4 regions of the Streptomyces sp. NPDC051963 genome follow, and region 4 is predicted to be linked to each of the others. Evidence: riboswitches for the same ligand, from Rfam matches in the RefSeq annotation. Region 4 holds a riboswitch; each other region holds the start of a gene.

Region 1 (6,890 bases), on a different contig from region 4:
GCAACTCCATGAAGGAGAAGGGGTTCTCGGAGCCGTACACCGGCGCGAAACCGAGGCGGCTCAGTCGCTGGTCGGCGACACACTCCAGGTACTGGCGCATCGATTCCGTGTTCATCCCCGGGAGGCCGTCACCACAGAGGTCGCGCGCGAACTGCAGCTCGGCCTCGACGGCCTCCCTCAGCATGTCGGTGACCTGCTGCTGAAGCCGGTCGTCGAAGAGCTCCGGCTCCTCCTTGCGGACGGTGTCGACCACGTCGAACGCGAAGCTCATGTGCATGGTCTCGTCGCGGAACACCCAGTTGGTGCCGGTCGCCAGGCCGTGCAGCAGACCCCGGCTGCGGAGCCAGTAGACGTACGCGAAGGCCCCGTAGAAGAACAGGCCCTCGATGCACGCGGCGAAGCAGATGAGGTTGAGCAGGAAGCGGCGGCGGTCGGCCTGGCTCTCCAGGCGGTCCAGCTTCTCCACCTCGTTGATCCACTTGAAGCAGAACTCGGCCTTCTCGCGGATGGAGGGGATGTTCTCCACCGCGTCGAAGGCGGCGGCCCTGTCCTCCGGGTCCGGGAGGTAGGTGTCCAGCAGCGTCAGATAGAACTGGACGTGGACGGCCTCCTCGAAGAGCTGGCGGGACAAGTACAGCCGCGCCTCGGGGGAGTTGATGTGCTTGTAGAGCGTCAGCACGAGGTTGTTCGCCACGATCGAGTCGCCCGTCGCGAAGAACGCGACCAGCCGGCCGATCAGATGCTGCTCGGCGGGCGTGAGCTTGGCGAGGTCGGCGACGTCCGAGTGGAGGTCGACCTCCTCCACGGTCCAGGTGTTCTTGATGGCGTCCCGGTAGCGCTCGTAGAAGTCGGGGTAGCGCATCGGGCGGAGGGTGAGCTCGAAGCCGGGGTCGAGGAGATTCTGATTGTTGCTGGGCATTACTGGCAGGCCTCGCAGGACTCGGGGTTTTCCAGGGAGCAGGCGACGGCGTCTTCGGCGGTTGCCTGTACGGGGACGGTGGCTTGGGCCTGCGCGGCGCGGGCGATCCTCGTCGCCGGGCGCGAGCGCAGGTAGTACGTCGTTTTCAGGCCCTGCTTCCAGGCGTACGCGTACATCGAGGAGAGCTTTCCGATGGTCGGCGTCTCCAGGAAGAGATTCAGCGACTGGGACTGGTCCAGATACGGGGTACGGGCGGCCGCCATGTCGATCAAACCGCGCTGCGGGATCTCCCACGCCGTGCGGTACAGCGCCCGTACGTCCGCCGGGATCCAGGCGAACTCCTGCACCGAGCCGCCCGACTCGCGCAGCGCCTCACGGCTGCGCGCGTCCCAGACGCCCAGCGCCTTCAGCTCGTCCACCAGGTACGAGTTGACCTGGAGGAACTCGCCGGACAGCGTCTCCCGCTTGAAGAGGTTGGAGACCTGCGGCTCGATGCACTCGTACACGCCGGCGATGGACGCGATGGTGGCGGTGGGGGCGATGGCCAGGAGCAGCGAGTTGCGCATGCCGACGGCGGCGATGCGTTCCCGCAGGGCCGCCCAGCGCTCCGGCCAGGTCAGTTCGACGTCGTAGTGGTCGGGGTGCAGGACGCCCTTGGCGGTACGGGTCTTCTGCCAGGCGGGGAGAGGCCCGTTGCGCTCGGCGAGGTCGGCGGAGGCCTCGTACGAGGCCAGCATGATGCGCTCGGCGATACGGGTGGAGAGGGCCTTGGCCTCGGGTGAGTCGAAGGGCAGGCGCAGCTTGAAGAAGACGTCCTGGAGGCCCATCGCGCCGAGCCCGACGGGGCGCCACTTCGCGTTGGACCGGCCCGCCTGCTCCGTCGGGTAGAAGTTGATGTCGACGACGCGGTCGAGGAAGGTGACCGCGGTGCGGACGGTTTCGTCCAGGCGCTCCCAGTCGATGTCGCCGGCCGCCGTGTCGACGAAGGCACCCAGGTTGACCGAGCCCAGATTGCACACGGCCGTCTCGCCGTCGTCCGTGACCTCCAGGATCTCCGTGCAGAGGTTGGAGGAGTGGACGACGTGGCCCGGCTCGGCCGTCTGGTTGGCGGTGCGGTTGGCCGCGTCCTTGAAGGTCATCCAGCCGTTGCCGGTCTGCGCGAGGGTGCGCATCATGCGGCCGTACAGGTCACGGGCCGGGATGGTCTTCTTCGCGAGGCCCGCTGCCTCGGCCTTGCGGTACGCCGCGTCGAACTCCGCGCCCCACAGGTCGACCAGCTCGGGCACGTCGGCCGGGGAGAAGAGCGACCAGAGGCCGTCCGTGTCGACCCGGCGCATGAACTCGTCCGGGATCCAGTGCGCGAGGTTCAGATTGTGCGTACGGCGGGCGTCCTCACCGGTGTTGTCACGCAGCTCCAGGAACTCCTCGATGTCGGAGTGCCAGGTCTCCAGGTAGACCGCGGCCGCACCCTTGCGCCGGCCGCCCTGGTTCACGGCGGCCACCGAGGCGTCGAGGGTCTTCAGGAACGGGACGATGCCGTTCGAGTGCCCGTTCGTGCCGCGGATCAGTGAACCGCGGGAGCGGATACGGGAGTACGCGATGCCGATGCCGCCGGCGTGCTTCGAGAGCCGGGCCACCTGGTGGTAGCGGTCGTAGATGGAGTCCAGCTCGTCCTTGGGGGAGTCGAGCAGGTAGCAGGACGACATCTGGGGGTGCCGGGTGCCGGAGTTGAAGAGCGTGGGGGAGGAGGGGAGGTAGTCGAGGCGGCTCATCAGCCGGTAGAGCGCGGCGACTTCGTCGACCGACCTGGTGGTGTCGTCCTCGGCGAGACCGGCGGCGACGCGCAGCATGAAGTGCTGGGGCGTCTCGATCACCTTGCGGGTGATGGGGTGCCTCAGGAGGTAGCGGCTGTACAGCGTGCGCAGGCCGAAGTAGCCGAAGCGGTCGTCGGCGGTCCGGTCGATCAGGTCGTCGAGGCGGTCCGTGTGCAGCCGTACGAACTCGGCGGTGCGGTCGGCGATGAGACCCTCGCGGTGGCCGACGGCGACCGACTGGGAGAACGAGATGACGCCCTGTGAGGCGGCCTCGGCGGCGATGCTGACGGTCAGCAGCCGGGCGGCCAGCCGGGAGTAGACGGGGTCCTCGGAGATGAGGCCGGCCGCCGCCTCGGTGGCCAGCTCGCGCAGCTCCGACTCGTCCGCCCGCGCGGACCGGCCGCGCAGCGCGGCGGCGGCGACCCGGCCGGGGTCGGCGTCGGGGAGGTCGGCGGTCAGCTCGGTCAGGGTCCGCAACACTGCGGTTCCCGGGCCGTCGGGGTCCTGGATCGCTGAGGCCGGTTCGGCTGGCGCGATGGTCACTTGGGGCTCTCCCTCGCTCGGCACGGGGCCTTGCGGAGGGCAGGGGGCAGCTCACGAGCGCACACGGCGTCGCGTCCACCGGCCCATTCCACGAGGCCCGGACGTCTCGCACCCGGACCGGGTGGTCGGGTGCGCCGTCGGCAGGTCCTCGGACTGACCATGTGCACAGAACATGCACAAGTACACCGTTGCGGGACAGTTCCGGATTCGCACCGGATTCCCCTGCGGCGACAGCGAGCACGAGCATACATCTTGTGCCGGGTGAGAACAGCACCACCATATGTTGTGTCGTGTCGGCTTCAGAGCGTCAACTGATAGGTGAGGAGAGTGAACTCGGGGTGCTCCGGGATCGGGTGCCAGTCGCGCTCCGGGGCCCGCGTGAAGCCGAGGCGTTCGTAGATGCGGTGGGCCGCGTGCATCAAGTCCTGGGTCGACAGGACCATGCCGGTGCGCTCCGCGCTGCGTGCCCGGTCGACGCAGGCTCGCACGAGGGCCTCTCCGGCGCCTCTGCCGCGGGCCGCCTGCGCCACGGCCAGCATGCGGATCTCCGCCTCCCCCGCGCGGGCCAGGTCGGCCATGGGGCCGGGAGAGGGTACGAAGGTGACTCCGCCGAGGAGTCGGTCGCCCTGTATGGCCACGAGTACGTCGGCGGCGGCCGCTCGCTTGGCCACGTCCTTCAGTTCGCCGAGGTACCAGTCGTTCTCGCCGAAGGTCAGGAGGCCGTCCTGGAGGTAGGCCTGGGCGGTGATGTCGCCGAGGGTTTCGTATTCGGCGGGTCGTGCTCGCCGGATGAGGATGTCCATGCCGGGCAGTGTGCATCAGGGGTACGACAACGGGCCGCCGGATTTCTCCGACGGCCCGTGTCCTGACGTACGGCTCAGTGAGCGGCGCCGGCGGTCGCCGGAGGCAGGTCGACCTGGACGCCGGGGTCCCCCGAGTCCGCCGTGTAGTCCGCCGGGGACGTCTCGTCGATGCCCTCAGGTGCCTTGACGGCCTTGAGCACGAAGGTCAGCACCACCGTCACCAGCACGTTCAGCACGAACGCGGTGAGGCCGATGTAGCCGATCTCGCCGATGCCGGGGATCTCCTTCGACGAGCCGCCGAAGTGCTTCTGGGTCGGGGAGGCGACCCCGTAGGCGGCGATGGTGCCGTAGAGCATGCCGACCGCCCAGCCCGCCAGCAGGGCCCAGCGGTGGAACCAGCGGGTGAAGAGGCCGCCGACCAGGGCCGGGAAGGTCTGGAGGATCCAGATGCCGCCCAGGAGCTGGAAGTTGATGGCGACCGTCTTGTCCATGGTCAGGACGAAGACCAGCGCACCCACCTTCACCAGCAGGGACACCAGCTTGGAGACCTTGGTCTCCTGCGCCGGCGTGGCGTCCGGCTTGATGAAGTCCTTGTAGATGTTGCGGGTGAAGAGATTCGCGGCCGCGATGGACATGATGGCCGCCGGCACCAGCGCGCCGATGCCGATCGCCGCGAAGGCCACGCCCGCGAACCAGGACGGGAACATGTCCTCGAAGAGCTGCGGGATCGCCAACTGCCCGTTGCTGACCTTGACTCCGGCCGCGATCGCCATGAAGCCCAGCAGCGCCAGCAGGCCGAGCATCAGCGAGTACAGCGGCAGGATGGTCGTGTTGCGGCGGATCACCTCACGGCTCTTGGAGGACAGCGTCGCCGTGATCGAGTGCGGGTACATGAAGAGCGCGAGGGCGGATCCCAACGCCAGCGTGGCGTACGTCCACTGTCCCGCCTCGCCCGGAGCCAGCGCCCCGCGCGGCGCACCCGTCGCCGGGTTGGTCTGGCTGAACGCCTCGCCCGCCTTGGCGAAGATGTCGTCGAACCCGCCCAGCTTGATCGGGATGTAGATGATCGCCACCGCGATGACGATGTAGATCAGCGTGTCCTTCACGAACGCGATCAGCGCGGGTGCGCGCAGCCCCGACGAATAGGTGTAGGCGGCCAGCACACCGAACGCGATCAGCAGCGGCAGGTCCTTGACGAACCAGTTGGTGTTCTCGCCGCCGCCGACGCCCATCACGTCCAGGACGGCCTGGATGCCGACCAGCTGGAGCGCGATGTACGGCATCGTCGCGAGGATGCCGGTGACGGCCACGGCGAGGGACAGGCCCTTCGAGCCGAACCGGCCGCGTACGAAGTCGGAGGTCGTCACGTATCCGTGCTTGTGCGAGACCGACCACAGGCGGGGCAGGAACGTGAAGATCAGCGGGTAGACCAGGATCGTGTAGGGCACCGCGAAGAAGCCGGCCGCGCCCGCCGCGTAGATCGCCGCCGGTACGGCGACGAAGGTGTACGCGGTGTAGAGGTCGCCGCCGAGCAGGAACCAGGTGACCCAGGTGCCGAACGACCGTCCGCCCAGGCCCCATTCGTCCAGGCTCTGCTCGTCGGACCGGCGCCAGCGCGCGGCCAGGAAGCCCATGACCGTGACGGCCAGGAAGAAGATGATGAAGACGGCGAGTGCGACGCCGTTCACGCCGTCCTTCACTTGGCGGCACCTCCCTGGCGGGCACGCTGGTCGCGCTGCCACAGCTTGTACGCGATCATCGTCAGCGCCGTGGAGATCAGCACCCACGCCATCTGGTACCAGTAGAAGAACGGGATGCCGATGAAGGCCGGGTCCGTCTTGGCGTACGAACCGACCCACAGCATCGCCACAAACGGGGCGAAGAGGCAGAGACCGATGATCACCCGGACCGGTGTCACCACCGGCGGTCTCGCTTCAGGCACTTCTGACATACCGCGGCTCCGTCCCCTCACTGATCACCTGTGTAACGCGCAGGCAATCTAGGCGACGGTGTCAGGAAAGCGGAAGCCCTCGTCCGCATATCGGTATGTGGCGGTTCTGTGTCTGCCCTGAGCGGCCGGGCGTCTGCCTTCAGCAGCAGCGGAAGCCCTGGCGCGGGTCCGCCTCCTGCCGGTCCGTGCGCATCCGCTCGAAGTCGCGCCGGGACGGAACCTCGGCCTGGGGGTGATCTTTGCGAACATGCGCGACATAGCGGTCGTACGCCGACTCGTCGGTCAGCTCCCGCACGTACCAGCGCACGCCCCTAAGAGCCCGTGCCACTGCCGACCGCATCGCGCGCCTCCTCCTCCTTCTCCTCCCGGGTCGGGAACAGCCCGGCCGGGGCGACGATCTTCGACTCGACGTACGGCGTCTCGCTCAGCGTGGACAGCGCCGGGCGGCGGACATGCCGGACGCAGACACGGGTCGAGTCGACGATCACGATGACGATGAGCAGCGCGAGGACGGCCGTGAGGACGCCGTCCACCGTGGAGTTGGTGACCACGGTGCGCATGTCGTCCATCGACTTGGCGGGCGCCAGCACCTCGCCCCGGTCGATGGCGTCCTGGAACACCTGGCGTTGCTTGAAGAAGCCCACCTTCGGATCGGACGAGAACACCTTCTGCCAGCTGGCGGTCAGGGTGACCGTCGCGTCCCAGGCCAGCGGAACTCCGGTGATCCAGGCCCACTTGAGGCGTCCGGACTTCACCAGCAGGGTCGTGCAGACGGCCAGCGCGACCGCGGCCAGCAGCTGGTTGGAGATGCCGAAGATCGGGAAGAGCTGGTTGATTCCGCCGAGCGGCTCATGGACGCC
Region 2 (6,890 bases), 210 kb from region 4:
GTTCCACCACGAATCCGTACTGGCAGATGCGCCTGCGCAGATCGTCGAGCGCGGAGCGGGCGGTGGCCGCGTCACCCCAGGCGACGCTGTTGAGAAGCAGCGGGATGGCGGCGGCCGAGCCGGTGGAGTCCTTGATCTCACACCACTGCACCCGCCCCACCGCCATCAGGGGCGCGATGCTCGCCACGCCCGTGGGCTGCACGTCGCGGCCTGTTGCCTCGCTCGACGTGTGGCGTGGTCGGTCCGCAGGTGATGACACGGCATCTCCCCGATGCGACATCAGAAGTCGGCGCCGGATGCAGGGTTGACGCCGCAGCTATTATCCACAACGAACGGCTCCTCGTGCAATTGCACGGGAAATTGCGTGAGGATTGAGCCAGAGCGGGTAGGACCGACACGGTGCGCCACAGACACGGCGTGGATCGTGAACAGCAAGGAGACTTCAGTGCCACCAGTACACAACGGAGTGCGGGCCAGTTCGTTGGACGCCCGCTGGATCAAGAGCCGGCACAGCAATGCCGAGGGCAACTGCGTGGAGATCGCCGCTCTGGTCGACGGTGGCGTAGCGCTGCGCAACTCACGCGATCCCGACGGTCCCGCACTGGTCTACACGGCTGCCGAGTTGGCGGCCTTCCTGGCCGGCGCGAAGGACGGCGAGTTCGACCAGCTGCTGTAGCCCGGACGGCCAACTCCCTTGCTGCCACAGGCATGCCAGGGGAACATCGGGTGCGATAGGGTGAATCGCCCTCATGCCGGTCTGCAGGAGTCAGGATGTCAGCCGAGTCGCATCGCATCTCCCTGCTCGAACCCTATCTCGACCGGCCGGAGCCCGCGCCGACTCTGTTGAAAATGCTGGTCGGTGTGCAGCTGGCGGGCTTCCGTGAGGACGCCGGACTCGCCCAGGACCAGGCGGCACGGGCCCTGGGCTTCAGCCCCGCCAAGCTCTCGCGCATCGAGGCGGGCAAGGGCCGCCGTCCCCCGGCCGAGAGCGACGTCCGCGCACTGCTGGAGCTGTACGGCACGGACGACTACGAAGCCTCGGTGCTGCTCAAGCTGTTGCACCGCGCCGGTGAGCCGGGCTGGTGGCAGCGCTACGACAAGCGCCTGATGCCCGAGTGGTTCGACCGGCTGGTGGGACTCCAGGAGGCGGCGGCCGCGATCCGTACGTTCGAGATCCAGTACGTCCCGGGTCTGTTGCAGACGCCGGAGTACACCCGGGCGGTGGTGCGGCGGGGTCTGCCGACCGCGCCCTCGGCCGAGGTACGGCGCCGGGTGGAACTCCGCACGCGGCGGACGGAGCTGCTCCAGCGGGGAGCGGATGCTCCGCAGCTGTGGGCGGTGATCGACGAATCGGTGCTGCTGCGCGTCCTGGGCAGTGTGGACGTCATGCGCGAGCAGCTCGCGCATCTGGTCGAGATGGCTCAGCGCTCGAACGTGACCGTGCAGATCGTGCCGCTGGACGTGACGAACGCTTCGGCGCCCGCCATCCCGATCACGTATCTCCGCTTCGGCGGTCTCGATCTGCCCGACGTCGTCTACCTGGAGCACATAAGGAGCGCCAACTTCCTGGAGGACCAGGACGAGACGGAGGAGTACCGGCTCGCCCTGGACCGGCTGGCCGACGAGGCGCTCACGCCCCGGGCCTCACTGGAGTTGCTGCGGAAGACGATGGAGCAGCGCTACCCCAAGGCCTGACCGGACCGGCCGCTGGACCGGTCCGGTGACTGATCGACGTCAGGGGAGGCGGCCGACGCCGCCGAACTCGATCCATTCGTGGGTGAGCTGACGGGGTGCCACCTCGGAGTCGGGCCGCCAGGTGGACACCTCCACGAGACCCGGCTCAAGGATCTCCAGGCCCTCGAACAGTGCGGCCACATCCTGCTCCTGGCGCACCCGGCCCCAATGGCCCTGGGTCGCCTTGTCCATGAAGTCGGTGACGAAGGCCCGCACTTCGGGGTCCTCGCTGACCAGCTGGCACATGACCAGGAAGCTGCCGGGCGCCAGTCGCGCGGCCACGCGGCGGGCCACGGCGAGCGGGCCGTCCGTGTCACTGTCCGGGATGCAGTGCATCACCGAGTTGAAGAGCACGGCGACCGGCTGGGAGAAGTCGATCAGACGCTGGGTGTCGGGGTGGGCGAAGATGGCGTCGGTCTCACGCATGTCCGCGTGGATGACGGTGGTGCGCTCGTCCTGCTCCAGCAGTGCCCGGCCGTGGACCAGCACCATGGGGTCGTTGTCGACGTAGACCACGTGGGAGTCGGGGTCCACGCGCTGGGCGACCTGGTGCACGTTGTCCTGGGTGGGCAGGCCGGATCCGTGGTCCAGGAACTGGCGGATTCCGTGCTCCTCGGCCAGCGTCCGTACGACGCGCTGGAGGAAGCGCCGGTTGTTGACGGCGAGCCGACGGGTGCTGGGCACTACCTTGTCGAGTTCTTCGCAGGCCGCGCGGTCGGCGGCGTAGTTGTCCTTGCCGCCCAGATAATGGTCGTACATCCGGGCGGCCGTCGGTACGTCGGCGTCGATCGACGTGGACAGCTGCTTGTCGGTGTGCATCGTTCCCCCGGCCTCGTTGCCGCGCCAACTTCACTGGCCTGACTGGGAGTCCATCCTAGGGACCTGGCTTCCACCGCGACCACCCCACCGGCGAACTCGACCCCAGATGAAGGACATCGCGGGTACCGCCGTGACCGGGCCGGGGCGCGGCGCCCCGGCCCGGATCATGTCATGGCGCCGACCGCACCTCGCGGGCCGCCGCCACCAGGTTCTGAAGCGAGGCCCTGACCTCGGGCCAGCCGCGGGTCTTCAGACCGCAGTCGGGGTTGACCCACAGCCGTTCGGCGGGGATCGCCTTCAGGCCGGTGCGCAGGAGTTCGGCGGCCTCCTCGGTGCTCGGCACGCGCGGGGAGTGGATGTCGTACACGCCGGGTCCGGCCTCGCGCGGATAGCCGTGCGCGGCCAGTTCCCGGGCGACCTGCATGTGCGAACGGGCCGCCTCCAGGCTGATGACGTCCGCGTCGAGGTCGTCGATGGCCTGGACGATGTCGCCGAACTCGGCGTAGCACATGTGGGTGTGGATCTGGGTGTCCGGCCGCACGCCGCCGGTGGTGAGGCGGAACGCCTCGGTGGCCCAGGCCAGGTAGGCGGGGTGATCCTCGGCACGCAACGGCAGCGTCTCGCGCAGGGCGGGTTCGTCCACCTGGATCACCGAAGTCCCGGCCGCCTCCAGGTCGTTCACCTCGTCGCGCAGGGCGAGGGCCACCTGCCGGGCGGTCTCCGCGAGGGGCTGGTCGTCGCGGACGAAGGACCAGGCGAGCATGGTGACCGGCCCGGTGAGCATGCCCTTGACCGGCTTGGAGGTCAGGGACTGGGCGTACGTCGTCCAGCGCACCGTCATCGGTTCGGGACGGGAGATGTCGCCGGCCAGGACCGGCGGGCGGACATAGCGGGTGCCGTAGGACTGGACCCAGCCGTGCCGGGTGGCGAGGTAGCCGGTGAGCTGTTCGGCGAAGTACTGGACCATGTCGTTGCGTTCGGGCTCGCCGTGCACCAGGACGTCGATGCCGGTCTGCTCCTGGAAGGAGATCACGTCGCGGATCTCCTCCTCGATGCGGCGCTCGTACGTCTCCCGGTCGATGCGTCCGGCAGTGAGGTCGGCCCGGGCGGTGCGCAGTTCGCCGGTCTGCGGGAAGGAGCCGATGGTGGTCGTGGGCAGGGGCGGCAGGTTCAGGTGGGCGCGCTGGGCGACCGTACGCTCGGCGTACGGCAGTGAGCGGCGGGCGTCGGTGGCGGTGACCGCGGCCGCGCGGGCCCGCACAGCCGGGTTCCGTGTGATGGGCGAGCCCGCCCGGGACGCCAGGTCGGCCCGGTTGGCGGCGAGTTCGGCGGCGATCCGGTCGGTGCCCTGGGCGAGGCCGCGGGCCAGGGTGACGGTCTCGGCGGTCTTCTGCCGGGCGAAGGCGAGCCAGCGGGCGATCTGCGGTTCGATCTCGCGTTCGGCGTCGGCGTCGAGCGGGACGTGCAGCAGCGAGCAGGACGGGGCGACGTCGACGCGGCCGGCCAGGCCGAGCAGGGTGGCGAGGGTGGACAGGGACTTGCCCAGATCGTTGATCCAGATGTTGCGGCCGTCCACCACGCCGGCGACCAGCCGCTTGCCGGGCAGGCCGCCGACCGCGGCGAGATCGTCGAGGTTGGCGGCCGCGGGCCCGGTGAAGTCCAGGGCGAGCCCGTCGACCGGTGCCTTCGCCAGCACGGGCAGCGCCTCGCCGAGCCGGTCGAAGTACGACGCGAGCAGCAGCTTCGGCCGGTCGGTGAGGGAGCCGAGGTCGCGGTAGGCGCGGGCGGCGGCGTTCAGTTCGGCCGGGGTGCGGTCCTGGACCAGGGCGGGCTCGTCCAGCTGGATCCACTCGGCGCCCGCCGCCCGGAGATCGGCGAGGACCTCCGCGTACACCGGCAGCAGCCGGTCCAGCAGGGTCAGCGGCTGGAAGTCGGCCGGTGCGCCGGGGGCGGGCTTGGCGAGGAGCAGGTAGGTGACCGGGCCGACGAGCACCGGCCGCGCGGCCAGTCCGAGCGCGAGGGCCTCCTTCAGTTCGCCGACCTGCTTGGCGGTCTCGGCGGTGAACTCCGTGTCCGGGCCCAACTCGGGTACGAGGTAGTGGTAGTTGGTGTCGAACCACTTCGTCATTTCCAGCGGCGCCACGTCCTGGGTGCCGCGCGCCATGGCGAAGTAGCCGTCCAGGGCGTCCTTCTCGACGGCGGCGCGGTGCCGGGCGGGGATGGCGCCGACCATGACGGTGGTGTCCAGGACGTGGTCGTAGTACGAGAAGTCGCCGGTGGGCACCTCGGTCAGGCCGGCCTCGGCCAGCTGCCGCCAGGTCGAGCGGCGGAGCTCGGCGGCGGTCCGCCGGAGCTCGGCGGCGGTGGCGCGGCCCTTCCAGTAGCCCTCGATCGCCCTCTTCAGTTCCCGGTTCGGGCCCTGGCGGGGGTAGCCGTAGGCGGTGGCCCCTGCTGCCGCGGCTGCGGACTTCGCTGTCACGAGACTCTCCTTCGCGAGCTGTGGGATGACACACGACCCGGAGACCGGTCGTGGACGCGAAGGAGCAGCAGATCCGGCGGGGGCAGCTGTGCGTGTGCCCGTCCCGCCTGGTGTGCGCCGACCCGCCCTCGAGGTCACCGAGTCTCCGCGCACGGGGAGCCGCGCACGGGCAGTGGCAGGTCTTCGGACTCGCGGGCGCGTCTCATGTCGTACGAGACACCTACTGGCCGTCGCTTCCCGGGTCCGGCGCTCCGGATCCAGTGCGTATGACGGCGGTCGTTCCCACTCACCGCTGCGGGGCAGTCCCGGATTCCCACCGGGTTCCCTCTTGCGACGCGTCTGCCTGGCGGGCAGGGCGAACCAGCTGCACGGTCAGCCTATACACAGCTCATGTGTGGGGCGACCCTGAGCCGACGGTTCGGCTCAGGGCCTGGAGCGACTCTCAAGAGTTCAGCTCGCGGCGGCCGCGGCGCGCCCCGCCTGGCGGCCGGAGAACAGGCAGCCGCCGAGGAAGGTGCCTTCCAGGGAGCGGTAGCCGTGGACACCGCCGCCGCCGAAACCCGAGACCTCACCGGCCGCGTAGAGCCCTGGGATCGGGGTTCCGGTCCCGTCCAGGACGCGGCCGGAGAGGTCGGTCTGGAGCCCGCCGAGCGTCTTGCGGGTGAGGATGTTGAGGCGTACGGCGATCAGCGGTCCGGCGCTCGAGTCCAGGATCTTGTGGGCCGAGGCGGTACGGCTGAGGGTGTCGCCGGGGTAGGCGAGGGCGTTGCGGATGCCCATGACCTGGACGTCCTTGGTGTACGGGTTGTCGATCTCCCGGTCCCGTGCCTCGATCTGACGTTTCAGACCGGCCAGGTCGATCAGGTCGTCACCGGTCAACTTGTTCATGCCGGCGACCAGTTCGGGCAGCGTGGTGGCGACGACGAAGTCGGCCCCGTTGTTCTTGAACTTCTCGATCGGCTCGGGGGTCTGCCAGATCCGGGACAGCAGCTGCCAGACGTTCTTGTTGGTGAGGTCGGGATTCTGCTCCGAGCCCGACAGCGCGAACTCCTTGGCCATGATCTTCTGGGTGGTGACGAACCAGGAGTAGTCGTAGCCGGTTTCGGTGATCGACTTGAGCGTGTGCAGCGTGTCGTACCCAGGAATGTCCGGGGTGTTGAACCGCTTGCCGGTGGCGTCGAACCACATCGAGGAGGGGCCCGGCAGGATGCGGATGCCGTGGCCCGGCCAGATGGGGTCGTAGTTGCGCAGGCCCTCGGTGTAGTGCCACATCCGGTCGGGGTTGACGATGCGGCCGCCCGCCTTCTCCGTGATGGCGAGCATGCGTCCGTCGACATGCGCGGGCACACCCGTGACCATGAACTTCGGCGGAGTGCCCATCCGGGCGGGCCAGTTCTGCCGTACGAGGTCGTGGTTGGCGCCGATGCCGCCCGAGGTGACGATCACGATGGGCGCTCGCAGTTCGAAGTCGCCCACGACGGTGCGGGAGCTGGGTTTGCCGCGGGCGGCGTCGCTGGGTTCGAGGATCGCGCCGCGTACGCCGGTGACGGCGCCGCCGGTCGTGACGATGTCGTCGACGCGGTGCCGGAATTTGAAGGTGACCTTCCCATTCTCGACGGCGGCCCGCACCTTCTTCTCGAACGGCTCGACCACCGCCGGACCGGTCCCCCAGGTCACATGGAAGCGGGGCACCGAGTTGCCGTGCCCGTCCGCGAGTCCGCCGCCGCGCTCGGCCCAGCCGACGATCGGGAACCACTGCACGCCCAGGCCGGCGAGCCAGGACCGCTTCTCGCCGGACGCGAAGTCCACATACGCCTCGGCCCATTTGGCGGCCCAGTAGTCCTGCCCGAGCGGATCG
Region 3 (6,890 bases), on a different contig from region 4:
GGCGGAACCCGCGACGCTCTGCCACGCCGCCTAGGACGCGGTCGCCCGCAGGTACTTCCCGAGGCGGGCGATCGCGGACGGGTTCCGTGGGCTCTCCACCAGGTCGACGTAGTCCAGCGTGAAGATCCGCTTGTTCTTGACGGCCGACACCTTCCGCAGCGGGGCGTAGGACAGCAGGAACTTCTTCTTCTGTTCCGCCGTCACATCGCCGTAGTCGCAGATCACGATCACGTCGGGGTTCCGTTCCACGACGGTCTCCCAGCCGACCGTCGTCCAGGAGTCCGCCACGTCGTGCATGACGTTGACCCCGCCGGCCTCGCTGATGATCTGGTCGGGCGCTGCGTACCGGCCGGAGGTGAAGGGCTGGTCCTCGCCGCTGTCGTAGAGGAAGACCTCGGGGGAGTCGGCCGGGGCCTTCGCCTTCACCCCGGCCACCACGCGCTTGAAGTCGGCGATCAGCGCGGCCGCCCGCTTCTCCACGCCGAACAGCCTGCCCAGGTTGGTGAGGTCCTCGTACAGCGCGTCCAGCGGCGGCATGATGCCCCGGGAGGTGTCCGTACGGCCGTTGCGGCAGGACTCGGTGAGGATGTATGAGGGGATGCCGAGCTTGCCCAGCGCGTCCGGCGTGAAGCCGCTGTCCTCGCGGAAGCCGTAGTTCCAGCCGGCGAAGACCCAGTCGCCGCGGGCGTCGAGGACGTTCTCCGTGGTGAGCTGGTCCTTCGACAGCCACTTCACCTTGTCGTAGCCGTCCTTCCACGGCACGCCACTCAGGTCGCCCTTGTCGTCGGGCATCGCGAACCCGGCCATCCGGTCCTCCAGGCCGAGCGCGAACATCAGCTCGGTGATCCCGACGTCGTTGGTGACGACCCGCTCCGGGACCTTGTCGTACGTCACCTTGCGCCCGCAGTTGGTGAGCGTGACGGACGACGCTGCCTTCGAGTCGGGCGCGGGCTCGACCTCGGCGCCGCAGCCCGTGGTGAGCACGGCCAGGCAGACGGCGGCGACAACTGGCTTACGCATGGCGGGGAGTTCCTTGATCGGACGGCGGGAGAAGGTCGAAGAGGAGTTGGACGGCGCCCGTCTCCGGATGCCGGACGGGATGGGCGCGCACGCCGAACACCTCGGCGAGCAGGTCAGGGTGCAGGACGTCGTGCGGGGGACCGGTGGCGACGACCCGCCCGTCCGCGATCACGTACAGCAGATCGCAGTGCGCGGCGGCCAGGTTGAGGTCGTGCAGCGCGGCCAGCACCGTCAGACCGCTCGCCCGGACCAGGGACAGCACGTCCAACTGGTGGGCGATGTCGAGGTGGTTGGTCGGTTCGTCCAGGACCAGTACCCGGGGACGCTGGGCCAGCGCCCGTGCGATCAGCACGCGTTGCCGCTCGCCGCCGGACAGGGCCAGAAAGCCCCGATCCGCGAGCCGGTCCACGCCCGTGGACCGCATCGCCTCCGCACAGATCGCCCGGTCCTCGGCCGCCGTACGGCCCCGGTGCGGCAGCCGCCCCATCGCGACCACCTCGGCCACGGTGAAGTCGAACTCCGACGACGACTCCTGCGGCAGCGCGGCCAGCCGCCGGGCGGCGGCACGGGGATCCAGTGCGTGTACGTCGTCCCCGTCCAGCCGTACGACCCCCGCGGCCGGCCGCAGCGCCCGGTACACGCACCTGAGCAGCGTCGACTTCCCGCTCCCGTTGGGCCCGACCAGCCCCACGAACGCCCCGCTGTCCACGGTGAGTTTGATCTCGTCGACGAGCCGCTTTCCGGCCGCCTCGAACGTCACGCCCTCCACATCGAGCCGCATCAGCGCCCCCCGAACGCGTAGCCGCCGCGCCGCATCAGGAGCAGGAAGGCCGGGACACCGACCACCGCCGTGATCACCCCGACCGGCAACTCCGCCGGCGCCGGCAGCAGCCGGGACAGCACATCCGCCCACACCAGCAGCACGGCCCCGGCGAGCGGGGCGACCGCGAGCACCCGCCGGTGATCGGCGCCGACCAGCATCCGTACGACATGCGGCACCATCAGCCCGACGAACCCGATGGCTCCGCTGACCGCCACCACGGTCCCGGTCACCGCCGCCGTGACCAGGAACAACTCCCGCCGCAGCCGGGTCGGTTGCACCCCCAGCGCCGCCGACGTCTCGTCCCCCATCGCCAGCGCGTTCAGCGCCTCCGCCCGCCACCGCAGCCACACCCACCCGGCCGCGACCGTCACGGCGGCGATCGGCACCCGTGGCCAGGTCGCCCCGCCCAGACTTCCCAGCAGCCACATCACCGCCGAGCGCGCCGCCTCGCCCCGGGCCGCGCCGAACACCATCACGGTGGTCAGCGCCTCGAAGCCGTACGCCAGCGCCGTCCCCGTCAGGATCAGCCGCAGCGGCGTCAGCCCGTGCGTCGCCGAACGGGCCGCGGCGTACACGATCGCCATCGCGGCGAGCGCCGAGCAGAACGCGGACACCGACAGCGCCCACACCCCGAGGCCCGCGAACGCCCCCAGCAGGATGACCGCGTTGGCCCCCACGGCGGCACCCGACGAGATCCCCAGCACGAACGGGTCGGCCAGCGCATTGCGCACCATCGCCTGCACGGCCACCCCGACCGTCGCGAGCCCCGCCCCCACGACGGCCGCCAGCACGACACGCGGCAGCCGGATCTCCCAGACGATCGTGTACGCCGCCACGTCCTCGGCGTGGATGGCCCCACCGGTGAAACCGGCCCCCAGGAAACGGAAGACGTCCCCCCAGCCGACCCCCGCGGCGCCGAGCCCGACGCCGGAGACAAGGGAGACGAGGAGCAGGATCGCGAGGGCGGCAACCAACGGCGGCACGGGTATTCGGCCTGGTGAGGGGCGCACGCTCGGCGGTCCTTCGCCTCGGCTCGCAGTCCTCGGCGAGCGGTCAATGGGCTGACAAACCGCCTGCGGGTAATCGGGCTTGTGCGTCGGCCCCAAGGGGCCACGCACACACCGTTGCGGGTCAGCGCCGGACTCTCACCGGACTTCCCCCGCAGGAGGCTCGGGGAGACTAGCAGGCGCGAGTGAAGGCGGCCCAGGTGGCTTCGCCGATAAGGATGACGGGGCCGTCGGGGTTCTTGCTGTCGCGTACCGGTACGACGCCGGGGACTCCGTCGGCGACCTCGACGCACTCGCCGCCGTTGTCGTCGCTGTAGGTGCTTTTGCGCCAGCGGGCGGCACCAGGGAAGTCGTACGCGACCTCGACGCAGCTGCCGCCGTTGCCGTCGCTGTACGTGCTTTTGCGCCAGTGGGCGTTGCTCAGGTCGTACTCGCGCATCGTCTGTGATCCTCCGCCGCCGACTCGATCAGGGCCAGGGACACCTCTGGCGACAGGGCGGCGCCCCTGAGCAGATCGTATGCCGACTTCGCGCGCTTCACCACAGCGGGATCGTCCAGCAGGCTCCCCGAATACACGGCTTCTGTATAGGCCGTTGGGGGCGCGTCTTCGAACTCCATCAGCACCACCATCCCGTTCATGAGCGCGTACGCCCCCGCCGAGTACGGCAACACCTGCACCAGCACCACCCGCTCCCGCGCCAGCCTCGCCACATGCTCCAGTTGCTCGGCCATCACCCCGGCGCCTCCGACCGGAATCCGCAGCACGTTCTCATGCAGGATCACCCAATACACGGGCCGTGTAGCGTCCCGGAGGATCTTCGCCCGGTCCAGGCGGCCGGACACCTTCTCCTCGATGTACTCCTCCGGCGCGAACGGGTTCATTGCCACGGTGATCGCCCGTGCGTACGACGCCGTCTGCAACAGACCCGGCACCAGCGCGGGCGCGAACTCGCAGATCTCCGTCGCCAGAGCCTCCAGCTCCGCCGCCCTCGCGAAGTAATCCGCATACCGTTTGTCGTCAATCAGCTTCCGGCACAGCCGCTCGAAAATACCGTCGGTTTGTAGCGCCTCATCAATCCGCTGCGCGATATCCAACTGTGGCTTTCGAATCGCCTGCTCGAACTGACCGATATAGGCGCCCGAGACGAAGACGCGCGCCCCCAACTCAACCTGAGTGAGCCCCCTATCCTCCCGGTGCCGCTTCAGTTCCGTGCCGAAGAACTCCCATGCCGCCTGACGTGAACCGTTGGCCACAGTTCAACCCCCTTGTACTGCCTCGCACTTGTAGAGCACAGACTCCTGCCGAGTGTAGATGTCGTGCGTCACCCTTGAGATGTGAAGCGTAAAACCCGAAAAGGGAGGGGAACCACGTGAAGGCACAGCACTCGGCGCTCTGCGTCGAAGAGGCGGAGGAAGCAGTGAAGGAATTGCGGGCAGCATTGGAAAACGCAGGAATCATTCTGCCGTCCCTGCGGATCGACCCGGCGAGTCTTGCGCGGGAGGCCCCCTGTCCGCTCGTCGAATTGGGCCGCTGTTCCGTCGAAGCCGCGCAGCGACTCGCCGCGGTGCTGCGGTGAAGCCGCCGGTCGGGTCGTACGTGGTGGACACCCGTAGCGGCAGGGTCGGCATCGTCATGGGGCACGAGGGTCCGTACGTCCAACTCAGACCGTACGGCGGCGGCAGGGAGTGGGACGCCGAGCCGGGCGTGGTACGGGGCGCCACGTCCGCCGAGCGGCTCAGCGCCGCCACGGCCCACGCGAACGCACGCAGTCGTGGCGAAATCCCGTGACGGTGGAGTCTTCACCCTGGTCTCCATGGACGGCACCCGGCAGCTGTCGCCGGAGTTGACGGGTGCCTTCGCCGGCGACCTCCGCTTCCCGGTGGGCGGAACGGTGGTGGCCTTTCTGCACCGTCACCGCGGAAACGCGATCCGCTTTTAGGCGGAGGGCAAGTCGGTCTCCATCGATGCCATGATGGCCGCGGAACTGCTCGCCGAGTCCGGCAACACCGTGATGTTTCTCGACGCCGACATCGCCCACTGCGGCGGCACGAGCGCGCGGTGCGAGCGCGCCAAGGTCGAACTGGGCGACGTCCCTGCGTTCGCCGACCATGTGGCGCTGTTCTCCCGGGCGCGGACGGGAACACGCGGGCGCCGTTTCAGCGAGCGGCTTCTCGATGTCACCCCGGCCTGCTTGAGAAGGCACGACTGCGGGCGGATCCTGCTGCTCCCCGCCACCCGGCCGAGCGACCGGACGTTCGCCTTCGAGGGGTCCGTCGTCACCTTCCTCGGCTGCATCCACCAGATCGGCGGGACGCTTTCGCGATGCCGGCCGGCTGCGCGGCGCTGGTGTTCTACGGCAGGACCAAACTCCCCGACCCGCTCACGGTCATGCCCACCGGTTCGTCGGCCGCGTCGAGAATGCTCGACACCCTCGTCGGATCCGCGTACATCGTGCTGATGCTGCGGATGGCGGTGACGCTCGCGATCGTCTCGGGCGGCGGCCAGAGCAGTCTGCCGACCTGGCTGACGGTGGCGTTCGGTGCCATGGTCGTGGCCCGTGGAGTCAGCCGTATCAAGCGCCTCGCCGAGAAGATCCAGGTGGGCTGACCCACAACCGCACCACCCCACGCACGCCATGGGCGAGAATGGCCCCATGAGCCTGTTCCGCGACGACGGCATCGTGCTGCGCACCCAGAAGCTGGGCGAAGCGGACCGGATCATCACCATGCTCACTCGCGGTCACGGTCGGGTGCGGGCCGTGGCTCGTGGGGTGCGGCGGACGAAGTCGAAGTTCGGGGCCCGGCTCGAACCGTTCTCCCATGTCGACGTGCAGTTCTTCGCGCGGGGGAGCGAACTGGTCGGGCGCGGGCTGCCGCTGTGCACACAGAGCGAGACCATCGCTCCGTACGGTGGTGGCATCGTGAGCGACTACGCCCGGTACACCGCCGGGACGGCCATGCTGGAGACCGCCGAGCGCTTCACGGACCATGAGGGCGAGCCGGCGGTCCAGCAGTATCTGCTGCTCGTCGGCGCCCTGCGCGTGCTCGCTCGCGGCGAGCACGCCCCCCACCTCGTCCTCGACGCCTTCCTGCTGCGCTCCCTGGCCGTCAACGGGTACGCGCCCAGCTTCAGCGACTGCGCGAAGTGCGGGCTGCCGGGGCCGAACCGATTCTTCTCGGTGGCCTCCGGAGGATCCGTCTGCGTCGACTGCCGGGTCGGCGGGAGCGTCGTACCCTCGCCGCAGACCCTGGAACTCCTCGGCGCGCTGCTTACGGGAGACTGGGAGACCGCGGACGCGTGCGAGCCGCGGTATGTGCGGGAGGGAAGCGGGCTGGTGTCCGCTTATCTGCACTGGCATCTCGAGCGCGGCCTGCGCTCGCTCAGGTACGTAGAGAAATAGGCACAGACCAAGGAGACGAGAAGCACATGGCCGTACGCGGGTTCCTGGGGCGCCAGCGCCGCGAGTACAAGACGCCGGAACCGCACCCGTCCGGTGCCCGCGCGCCGAAGCTCCCCGGCGAGCTGATCCCCCGCCATGTGGCGATCGTCATGGACGGGAACGGACGCTGGGCCAAGGAACGCGGGCTGCCGCGCACGGAAGGGCACAAGGTCGGCGCGGAGCGGGTGCTCGACGTGCTCCAGGGCGCGGTCGAGATGGGCGTCGGCGCGATCTCCCTGTACGCGTTCTCCACCGAGAACTGGAAGCGCTCGCCCGACGAGGTGCGGTTCCTGATGAACTTCAACCGGGACTTCATCCGCAAGAGCCGTGACCAGCTCGACGAGCTGGGGATCCGGGTGCGCTGGGTGGGGCGGATGCCCAAGCTGTGGAAGTCGGTCGCCAAGGAGCTCCAGGTCGCCCAGGAGCAGACCAAGGACAACGACAAGCTGACCCTGTACTTCTGCATGAACTACGGCGGCCGCGCCGAGGTCGCCGACGCGGCGCAGGCCCTCGCCGAGGACGTGAGGGCCGGGCGGCTCGACCCGTCCAAGGTCGACGAGAAGACCTTCGCGAAGTACCTCTACTACCCCGACATGCCCG
Region 4 (6,890 bases):
CTGCGCTACTTCGCCGCCTGGCTGCGCGGGCAGGGCGCGGTCGCCCTGTACGGCCTGATGGAGGACGCGGCCACCGCCGAGATCGCCCGGGTGCAGATCTGGCAGTGGCTGCGGCACCGTGTCCTGGACCGGGAGAGGGTCCTGCGGGTCCTCGACGACGAACTCGCCGCGCTGGGCGCCGAATACCCGTGGGCGGATCTCGACGCCGTGCGAGCCGTCTTCGAACGCACCGCCCTGGCGCAGGAGTTGCCGCTGTTCTTCACTCCCGACGCCTACTCCCGTCACCTCGTCCGGAACATCGAGGCAACGAACCCCGGGACTGCTCAACCGTAGGACCGGCCGGGAATTCCACACATACGGCCAGGAATGAGCAACCTGGCGCGACCGGGCTGAGGGGCCCGGACGACGGCCACCGGTTGAGGGACCGGCGGCTGCTTGACAGGGGAAGGGCGGGAAGCGCGAGTACGGCGCTTCCCGCCCTCGGCGTGGGAGGTCAGCGGGACAGTGCGCAGTCACCGCACAAGGACCCCTTGCCATCCGGCGCGGCGCGATAGATCAGGCAACAACTGCGGCGCCGGAACGCTCCGTCGGGCGTCGAGGTACTGGTGTCGCGCAGTGGGGGCCGTTGCAGAAGGAGCGAGCTGAGGGTGCGGGTCCGGGCGGTGAGATCCGGGCGGGCCGCTGTGATCATGGTTGCCGCTCCGTTGACGGCCGAGGCGGTGTTGCCGCGCAGGATGTGCCGGGAGACCGAGAACTGGGCCATGGTGTCGGCGAGTTCGCGCAGAGCGCCGTCCAGCAGGCGGCTGCTGAGTTCGTCGGCGAGCCGGGGCGGCGAGTCTGCGGGTTCGGCGGTGAAGGCGTCGTAGGGCAGCGACAAGGGGATCGGGCCACCGATCACGGGCCGCCAGCGCAGATCGTCGAGGCCCGGAGCGAGGACCAGGCCGTGCAGCACGGCGGCGGCCAGGGCGGGCGAGATGAGCCGGGCGGCCAGCCCGAGGTGGGCGACGGAGGCCGCCACCCGCACCTCGACCGCGCCGGGTGGCTGCCCGCCTGCCGTGGCCAGCCAGTCCCCCACACCCGTCACACGCGCTGCGAGCAGCGGACGGGACATCGGCTGCCAGGGATCGGCCGGCTCCGTGCCGGGCGGGTGTGCCTCTACGGCGAAGAACGGGCCGAGCGCGGTGATCTCCTCGATCACCGCGCTCGCCGTCGGTGGGCTGGTCATGCCGGGAGGGGGTCCGGCTTCGGAGAAGTGGCGGGGGCGTCCTGACGCGCGGGCTGCAACAGGCGTTCCGCCAGCGGGGCGAAGACCAGGCCGATGGCCGCCCAGAGGATCAGCTGCGCGCCCACGGAGTAGAAGCGGAAGGCGAACAGCACGTCGGCCGGGAAGCCCGGGTAGACGATGGTGCCCTTGGCGTCGGTCAGCGGCAGCGGGGTCTCGGTGGCCTGGTTGCCGTAGTTGTCCCTGTTGTACCCGAGGTCGCCGTACTGGGGCAGGAGCAGCATGACGATCCCGATCGCCACGACGAACGCGGCGACGGCGAGGAGCGTGGCGTTCCAATTGCCGAACCGTGCCTGGAGCCGCTTGCCGAGCCAGACGGCTCCGGCGAGGAGGGCGATGGAGCAGACGACCATGGTCAGGTACAGGGCGCTGCGCTGTTCGATGGTTTCCTCGTGACCGATGGCAGGCGGATTGGCCGGGTACTTCAGGAACGGCACCAGGTACATGCCGAGGAACCCGCCGCCCGCCACGAGAAGCGCCAGCGTGCGGGCGCGCAGACCGCCGGTGCGGCCCAGGCAGACGGCGTAGGCGACGGCGAACAGCGCGCCCATGGCCATGCCGAAGAACACGATGCCCACGCCGATACCGAGATTGGCCTGGATCGTCCGGCTGAACAGTTCGGATCCTGCGGCCTCGACGGGCAGGCCCGCCGCCTTGTCCAGGGCGTTCTGTGCGGCGTCACGCCCGCTCTCGTAGTCGATGGCCTTGGCGATCTGCGGTTCGGCGAAGATCCGCGCGAAGGCGAAGGCGAGCAGACCCGCGACCGCGCCGGCGAGCACGCCGCGCAGTATGAGCTTCTTTTCCATGTCGAGTTGTCCGTACGTCCTGGTGCCGGCGGAGGGTCAGTGGCAGGGGAAGCCGAGGAAGTGACGAGCGTCGTGGACGAACTCGTGCACGTGCGCGTCGTTTCCGAACACCGACACCGCGCCCTGGTCGACACCGATGAAGTAGTAGACGGCCAGCGCGATCAGAGCGGTGCCGACCAGCCAGATGACGGCCTTGGAGACCGGCAGGACGACCGGTGTGGACGCCGGGCGGGGCGTGGAAATGCTGCTCAAGGTGAGCCCTCCTTGGGGATCGTGCGTCCCTTGCGTGTACGGGCGGAGTGAGGGCTCAGTGTCTGACTCGCCCGTCACCTTCCGGTGGCGGGCTCACAGTGGCGCGACCGTGCTGGAATTCCACCAGCTTCCTTATGCCATCACTACATGGGGAACGTACGGCCTGCTTCTCCGGCCGGTCAATCAAGTCCACCCCAAATCAACCGGCAGAAGCCCGCGCCTCTTCGGGTCAGCGGTGGCGGAACTCGGGCGGCCGCTTGTCGACGAAGGCGCCCATGCCCTCCTTCTGGTCGGCGGTCGCGAACACCGCGTGGAAGAGGCTGCGTTCGAAGCGGACGCCCTCGGTGAGCGTGGTCTCGAAGGCGTGGCCCACGGCTTCCTTCGCCATCATCGCCACCGGGAGCGACATGCCGGCGACGGTCTCGGCGACAGCGAGCGCCTCGCCGAGCAGCTCGTCGGCGGGCACGATCCGGGAAACGAGTCCGGCGCGCTCGGCCTCGGCGGCGTCCATGGTGCGCCCGGTCAGGCACATCTCCATGGCCTTGGCCTTGCCGACCGCCCGGGTCAGCCGCTGGGAGCCGCAGTTGCCGGGGATCACGCCCAGCTTGATCTCCGGCTGGCCGAAGACGGCGGTGTTGGCGGCGAGCAGGATGTCGCAGAGCATGGCGAGTTCACAGCCGCCGAGGGCGTATCCGGAGACGGCCGCGAGGGTCGGCGTGCGCACCTGGGCGAGCCGGTCCCAGGCCGTGAACCAGTCGGTGAGGAACATGTCCAGGTAGCCCTGCGGCTGCATCTCCTTGATGTCGGCCCCGGCGGCGAACGCCTTCGCCGAGCCCATGATCACGATGCACCCGCACTCCGGGTTCCGGTCGAGGGCCTCGGTGGCGGCCACGACCTCCTCCATGACCTTCAGGTTCAGTGCGTTGAGGGCCTTCGGACGGTTGAGGGTGAGCAGGGCGGTACGGCCCTTGCGCTCGACGAGGATCGTCTCGTACTCGGTGCTCATGCGTGTTCCCCGCTCCGGTCCCTGATCGTCCGTACGATGCCGGAGAAGTCCTCCGTGGCTCCGGCGCGCTCGGCATAGGCGGCGTACAACTCGGCCGCGCGCAGACCGAGTTCCGCATGGACGCCGCCCGACCGGACCGCGTTGGCGGCCAGGGCCAGGTCCTTGGCCATGAGGGAGGCGGCGAATCCCGGCCGGTAGCCGCGGTTGGCGGGGCCGGCCGGGACGGGGCCGGAACATCCCGCGGCCGGTATCCTGACTCCCGGATCAGCGCGCGCCGTCCGCCTTCCCGACATCCAGCTCGTCAGTGGCGTAACTCTCGACGGCGTACTCCCCGGTCACAGTGGCGGGACCGCGCCGGATTCACACCGGCTTCCCTGCACCGCGGGCCTTGTGCTCACGACAATATAGTTGGACGTCCCAGTAAATCCACCCCGCGGGACCCCACCATGACGTCGCTGCCGGTCCGGCCGACATCACATTCTCGGCCGCCGCGCAATTCGAGAAGGTTTAGCCCAAAGCCTTAGGGCCACTCGAAGACGGTGTGGCGATGGAGAACGCGTGAGTTTGCGCGTGAGCCGTGAGCCGCTGCACGCCTCACTAGTTCACAAAAACCTCATAAAACTCACATAAATCACATATGACGGCAGACCGCGGTACTCGAAGCGTGCGGAGCGAGGACGACGCCATGACGGACGACGACCGGCAGACGCCGACAGAGGTACTGCGCCGGGCGCGCGACCAGCTCGGCGACATGACCGGCATGACAGCGGAGACCGTCTCGTCCTTCGAGAAGACGGACGGCGGTTGGTCCCTGGCGATCGAAGTCCTCGAACTCGCCAAGGTCCCGGAGACGATGAGCCTGATGGCGAGCTATCAGGTGGACCTCGACGAACAGGGACAGCTCACCGGCTACCGGCGCATCCGTCGCTACGAGAGGGGGCGGTCCGAAACAGACCGCTCCGGCGGCCAGTAGGCCGCCCGCCCGCGGTCAGCCCTTCCCCCGGCAAGGAGGACGACAGACATGACCGTTGTCCCAGCACAACAAGCCAGCGGAGGAGGCCGCAGCAGCAGCCTCTACGACGTACTGGAACTCGTCCTCGACAGGGGTCTGGTCATCGACGCGTTCATACGTGTCTCCCTGGTCGGCATCGAGATCCTCAAGATCGACGTACGGGTCGTCGTCGCCAGCGTCGACACCTACCTCCGCTTCGCCGAGGCCTGCAACCGCCTCGACCTGGAGGCGGGCCCCCACAAGAGCCCCGGCCTGCCCGACATGGTCGGCGAGATCACCGAGTCCGGCGCCCGCGGCAAATCCAAGGGCGCGCTGTCCGGCGCCGCGGAGACGATCTCCGACGCCTTCCGGCAAGGCCGTGACGAGGGCTCCTCGAAGGAGCAGGAAGAGCATGAGCGCCGGCCGCGGACGCGCAAGAGCACAGCTGCGCGCCGCAAGGAGAGGGAGGAAGACGAGTGAGCACCTACGTCTACGCCATCACCGCGCGGTCGCACCCCGCCCTCCCCGAAGGCCTGGACGGCGTGGGCAACCCGCCCCAGCCGGTGCGTGTGCTGGAAGAGGGTGAGCTCGCGGCGGTCGTCAGCGACGCGCCGGAGGACCTGCGCCCCAAGCGACGCGAACTCCTCGCCCACCAGAACGTGCTCGCCGAGACCGGCTCCACCGGCTGCGTACTGCCCCTGCGGTTCGGAAGTGTGGCCCCCGACGACAGCAAGGTCACCGCGGTCCTCGCCGAGCGCGCGAACCACTACGAGGAGCGGCTCAAAGCGCTCGACGGCAAGGTCGAGTACAACCTCAAGGCCTCCCACGTCGAGGAAGCGGTACTGCACCACGTGCTGGCCGACAGTCCCGAGCTGCGGGCCCTCGTCCAAGCCGGCCGGCAGGCGGGCGGCCGCAGCCACGAGCGGCAGCTCCAGCTCGGCGAGATGATCGCCGCCGCCGTGCAGGCGCAGGAGGCCCAGGACGCGACAGCCGTGCAGGAGGCCCTCGCGCCATACGCCGCGGCGACCAGTCTCGGCCCCGGATCGGGCGGATGGCTGGTCAATGTCTCCTTCCTGGTGGAGCGGGACTCGGCCGCCGGCTTCCTGGAGAAGGTGGAGGAACTGCGCGCGGCCGTCCCGCACCTCGAAATGAGCGTCAACGGCCCGCTGCCTCCGTACAGCTTCGTCGAGCCGGGCCCGGCTCGACCCGCCGGCACCGACGGCACCGACGGTTAGAAGGCACATCGTGGGACTGATCTCGGAAGTGCTCCTCCTCCCGTTCGCCCCCGTGCGCGGCAGCGCGTGGGTCATCGAGCAGGTGGTGCAGGAAGCCGAACGCATCTACTACGACCCCGCGACGATCCAGGCCGAACTCGCCCGCCTGGAGACGCTGCTGGAGGCCGGTGAGATCACCGAGGAGGAGTTCGACCAACTGGAGGACGAACTCCTCGACCGGCTGGAGACGGCCACACACAGAAGCTTCGGAACGGACGACGGGACGACACCATGAACCGAACACTCATCGGCCTCGCGATCGGGGCCGGGTACGTCCTCGGACGCACCAAGAAGCTGAAACTGGCCATGGCCGCGGGCACGTTGATCGCGGGCAAGCGACTGAACCTGAGCCCCGGCGCCGTGGCGGACCTGGTCTCGCGGCAGCTGAAGGACAACCCGCAGTTCAAGCAGATCGGCGACGAGCTGCGCCAGGACCTGAGCGGCGTCGGCAAGGCCGCCTCGGGCGCGCTGGTCGAGCGGCAGATGGATGCGCTCGCCGACCGTCTGCACGGCCGTACCGCCGATGTCCGCGACCAGCTCGCGGGTGTCGTGGAGACCGGGCACGACGAGGACGAGGAAGACCAGGACGAGGAACAGCAGGAAGAGAAGCTCGAGGACCGCGACGAGTCCCTGGACGCCGACGAGAGCGAGGAGACGTCGCGCAAGAGGGCCGCCCGGAAGGCTCCGGCTCCGGCGGAGAAGAGCGCCTCCCAGACCGCCCCCAAGACCGCCAAGAAGTCCGCGCGCAAGGCGCCCGCCAAGAAGACGGCCCCGAAGAAGACCGCAGGTGCCCGGAAGCCGGCCGCCAGGACCCCCTCGCGTGCCACGAAAGGGAAGGGAGGCGGCGAGCGATGACTCCGAACCCGGCATCCACGGCCACTGACGCGGCCGGGAAGGCCACCAGTGCGACTCCGCTGTCCGGCCTCGCCCAGAGCGAGGCGGCCGACCGGCTCAAGGCGGAGGTGCAGCAGTACCTCTCCGCGCAGGCCGAGCGCCTGCTCGTCGGCGTCGGCCGCAAGCTCGGCGAGACCACCGGCAAGCTCAACGACATAGCGGAGGGCAACAGCCCCGGCTTCGGCAAGCTCGCGCTGGACGGCGGCCGCAAGCTCGCCGAGGGCAAGGGCCCGCTGCGCTCCGCCCTGGCAGTGGGTGTCTCCGGTGCGAAGGAAAAGGTCGTCGGCGCCCTGAAGAACCTCGGCGGCGGCAAGGGCAAGGGCAAGGGCGCCGCGGGCAAGAAGCCGACCGTCATCATCGAGCAGGTCGACGTCTGCGTGCCGGT

The links. A riboswitch is a leader RNA that binds a small molecule or an ion and turns the genes downstream of it on or off. The one in region 4 is predicted to bind cobalamin.
Region 1: it holds a riboswitch for cobalamin, as region 4 does, so the genes downstream of both, ACIHFB_RS28890 (ribonucleoside-diphosphate reductase subunit alpha) here and ACIHFB_RS26510 (NAD-binding protein) in region 4, are expected to answer to the same signal.
Region 2: it holds a riboswitch for cobalamin, as region 4 does, so the genes downstream of both, metE (5-methyltetrahydropteroyltriglutamate--homocysteine S-methyltransferase) here and ACIHFB_RS26510 (NAD-binding protein) in region 4, are expected to answer to the same signal.
Region 3: it holds a riboswitch for cobalamin, as region 4 does, so the genes downstream of both, ACIHFB_RS07960 (iron ABC transporter permease) here and ACIHFB_RS26510 (NAD-binding protein) in region 4, are expected to answer to the same signal.

What each region holds. Positions count from the first base shown of each region.
Region 1 covers NZ_JBIUCC010000007.1:189,590-196,479, forward strand. Annotated here, with positions in the region: gene ACIHFB_RS28885 (ribonucleotide-diphosphate reductase subunit beta) at 1-919, opposite strand, end outside; gene ACIHFB_RS28890 (ribonucleoside-diphosphate reductase subunit alpha) at 919-3,276, opposite strand; cobalamin riboswitch at 3,398-3,540, opposite strand; gene ACIHFB_RS28895 (GNAT family N-acetyltransferase) at 3,576-4,079, opposite strand; gene mctP (monocarboxylate uptake permease MctP) at 4,154-5,779, opposite strand; gene ACIHFB_RS28905 (DUF3311 domain-containing protein) at 5,776-6,030, opposite strand; gene ACIHFB_RS28910 (YbdD/YjiX family protein) at 6,170-6,370, opposite strand; gene ACIHFB_RS28915 (carbon starvation CstA family protein) at 6,342-6,890, opposite strand, start outside.
Region 2 covers NZ_JBIUCC010000006.1:634,695-641,584, forward strand. Annotated here, with positions in the region: gene ACIHFB_RS27375 (hypothetical protein) at 1-166, opposite strand, end outside; gene ACIHFB_RS27380 (DUF397 domain-containing protein) at 446-676, shown strand; gene ACIHFB_RS27385 (helix-turn-helix domain-containing protein) at 772-1,695, shown strand; gene ACIHFB_RS27390 (SAM-dependent methyltransferase) at 1,735-2,553, opposite strand; gene metE (5-methyltetrahydropteroyltriglutamate--homocysteine S-methyltransferase) at 2,723-5,032, opposite strand; cobalamin riboswitch at 5,189-5,412, opposite strand; gene ACIHFB_RS27400 (FAD-binding dehydrogenase) at 5,483-6,890, opposite strand, start outside.
Region 3 covers NZ_JBIUCC010000002.1:323,609-330,498, forward strand. Annotated here, with positions in the region: gene ACIHFB_RS07945 (hypothetical protein) at 1-34, shown strand, start outside; gene ACIHFB_RS07950 (ABC transporter substrate-binding protein) at 31-1,020, opposite strand; gene ACIHFB_RS07955 (ABC transporter ATP-binding protein) at 1,013-1,801, opposite strand; gene ACIHFB_RS07960 (iron ABC transporter permease) at 1,801-2,853, opposite strand; cobalamin riboswitch at 2,900-3,046, opposite strand; gene ACIHFB_RS07965 (DUF397 domain-containing protein) at 3,023-3,289, opposite strand; gene ACIHFB_RS07970 (Scr1 family TA system antitoxin-like transcriptional regulator) at 3,271-4,104, opposite strand; gene ACIHFB_RS07975 (hypothetical protein) at 4,221-4,427, shown strand; gene ACIHFB_RS07980 (hypothetical protein) at 4,424-4,639, shown strand; gene ACIHFB_RS07985 (hypothetical protein) at 4,623-4,790, shown strand; gene ACIHFB_RS07990 (hypothetical protein) at 5,174-5,458, shown strand; gene recO (DNA repair protein RecO) at 5,505-6,251, shown strand; gene ACIHFB_RS08000 (isoprenyl transferase) at 6,278-6,890, shown strand, end outside.
Region 4 covers NZ_JBIUCC010000006.1:421,950-428,839, forward strand. Annotated here, with positions in the region: gene aceB (malate synthase A) at 1-333, shown strand, start outside; gene ACIHFB_RS26490 ((2Fe-2S)-binding protein) at 494-1,225, opposite strand; gene ACIHFB_RS26495 (CbtA family protein) at 1,222-2,088, opposite strand; gene ACIHFB_RS26500 (CbtB-domain containing protein) at 2,125-2,340, opposite strand; cobalamin riboswitch at 2,375-2,515, opposite strand; gene ACIHFB_RS26505 (enoyl-CoA hydratase) at 2,570-3,346, opposite strand; partial or broken gene ACIHFB_RS26510 (NAD-binding protein) at 3,343-3,576, opposite strand; cobalamin riboswitch at 3,571-3,752, opposite strand; gene gvpO (gas vesicle protein GvpO) at 3,984-4,319, shown strand; gene ACIHFB_RS26520 (gas vesicle structural protein GvpA) at 4,368-4,817, shown strand; gene ACIHFB_RS26525 (GvpL/GvpF family gas vesicle protein) at 4,814-5,572, shown strand; gene ACIHFB_RS26530 (gas vesicle protein GvpG) at 5,583-5,846, shown strand; gene ACIHFB_RS26535 (DNA primase) at 5,843-6,466, shown strand; gene ACIHFB_RS26540 (SRPBCC family protein) at 6,463-6,890, shown strand, end outside.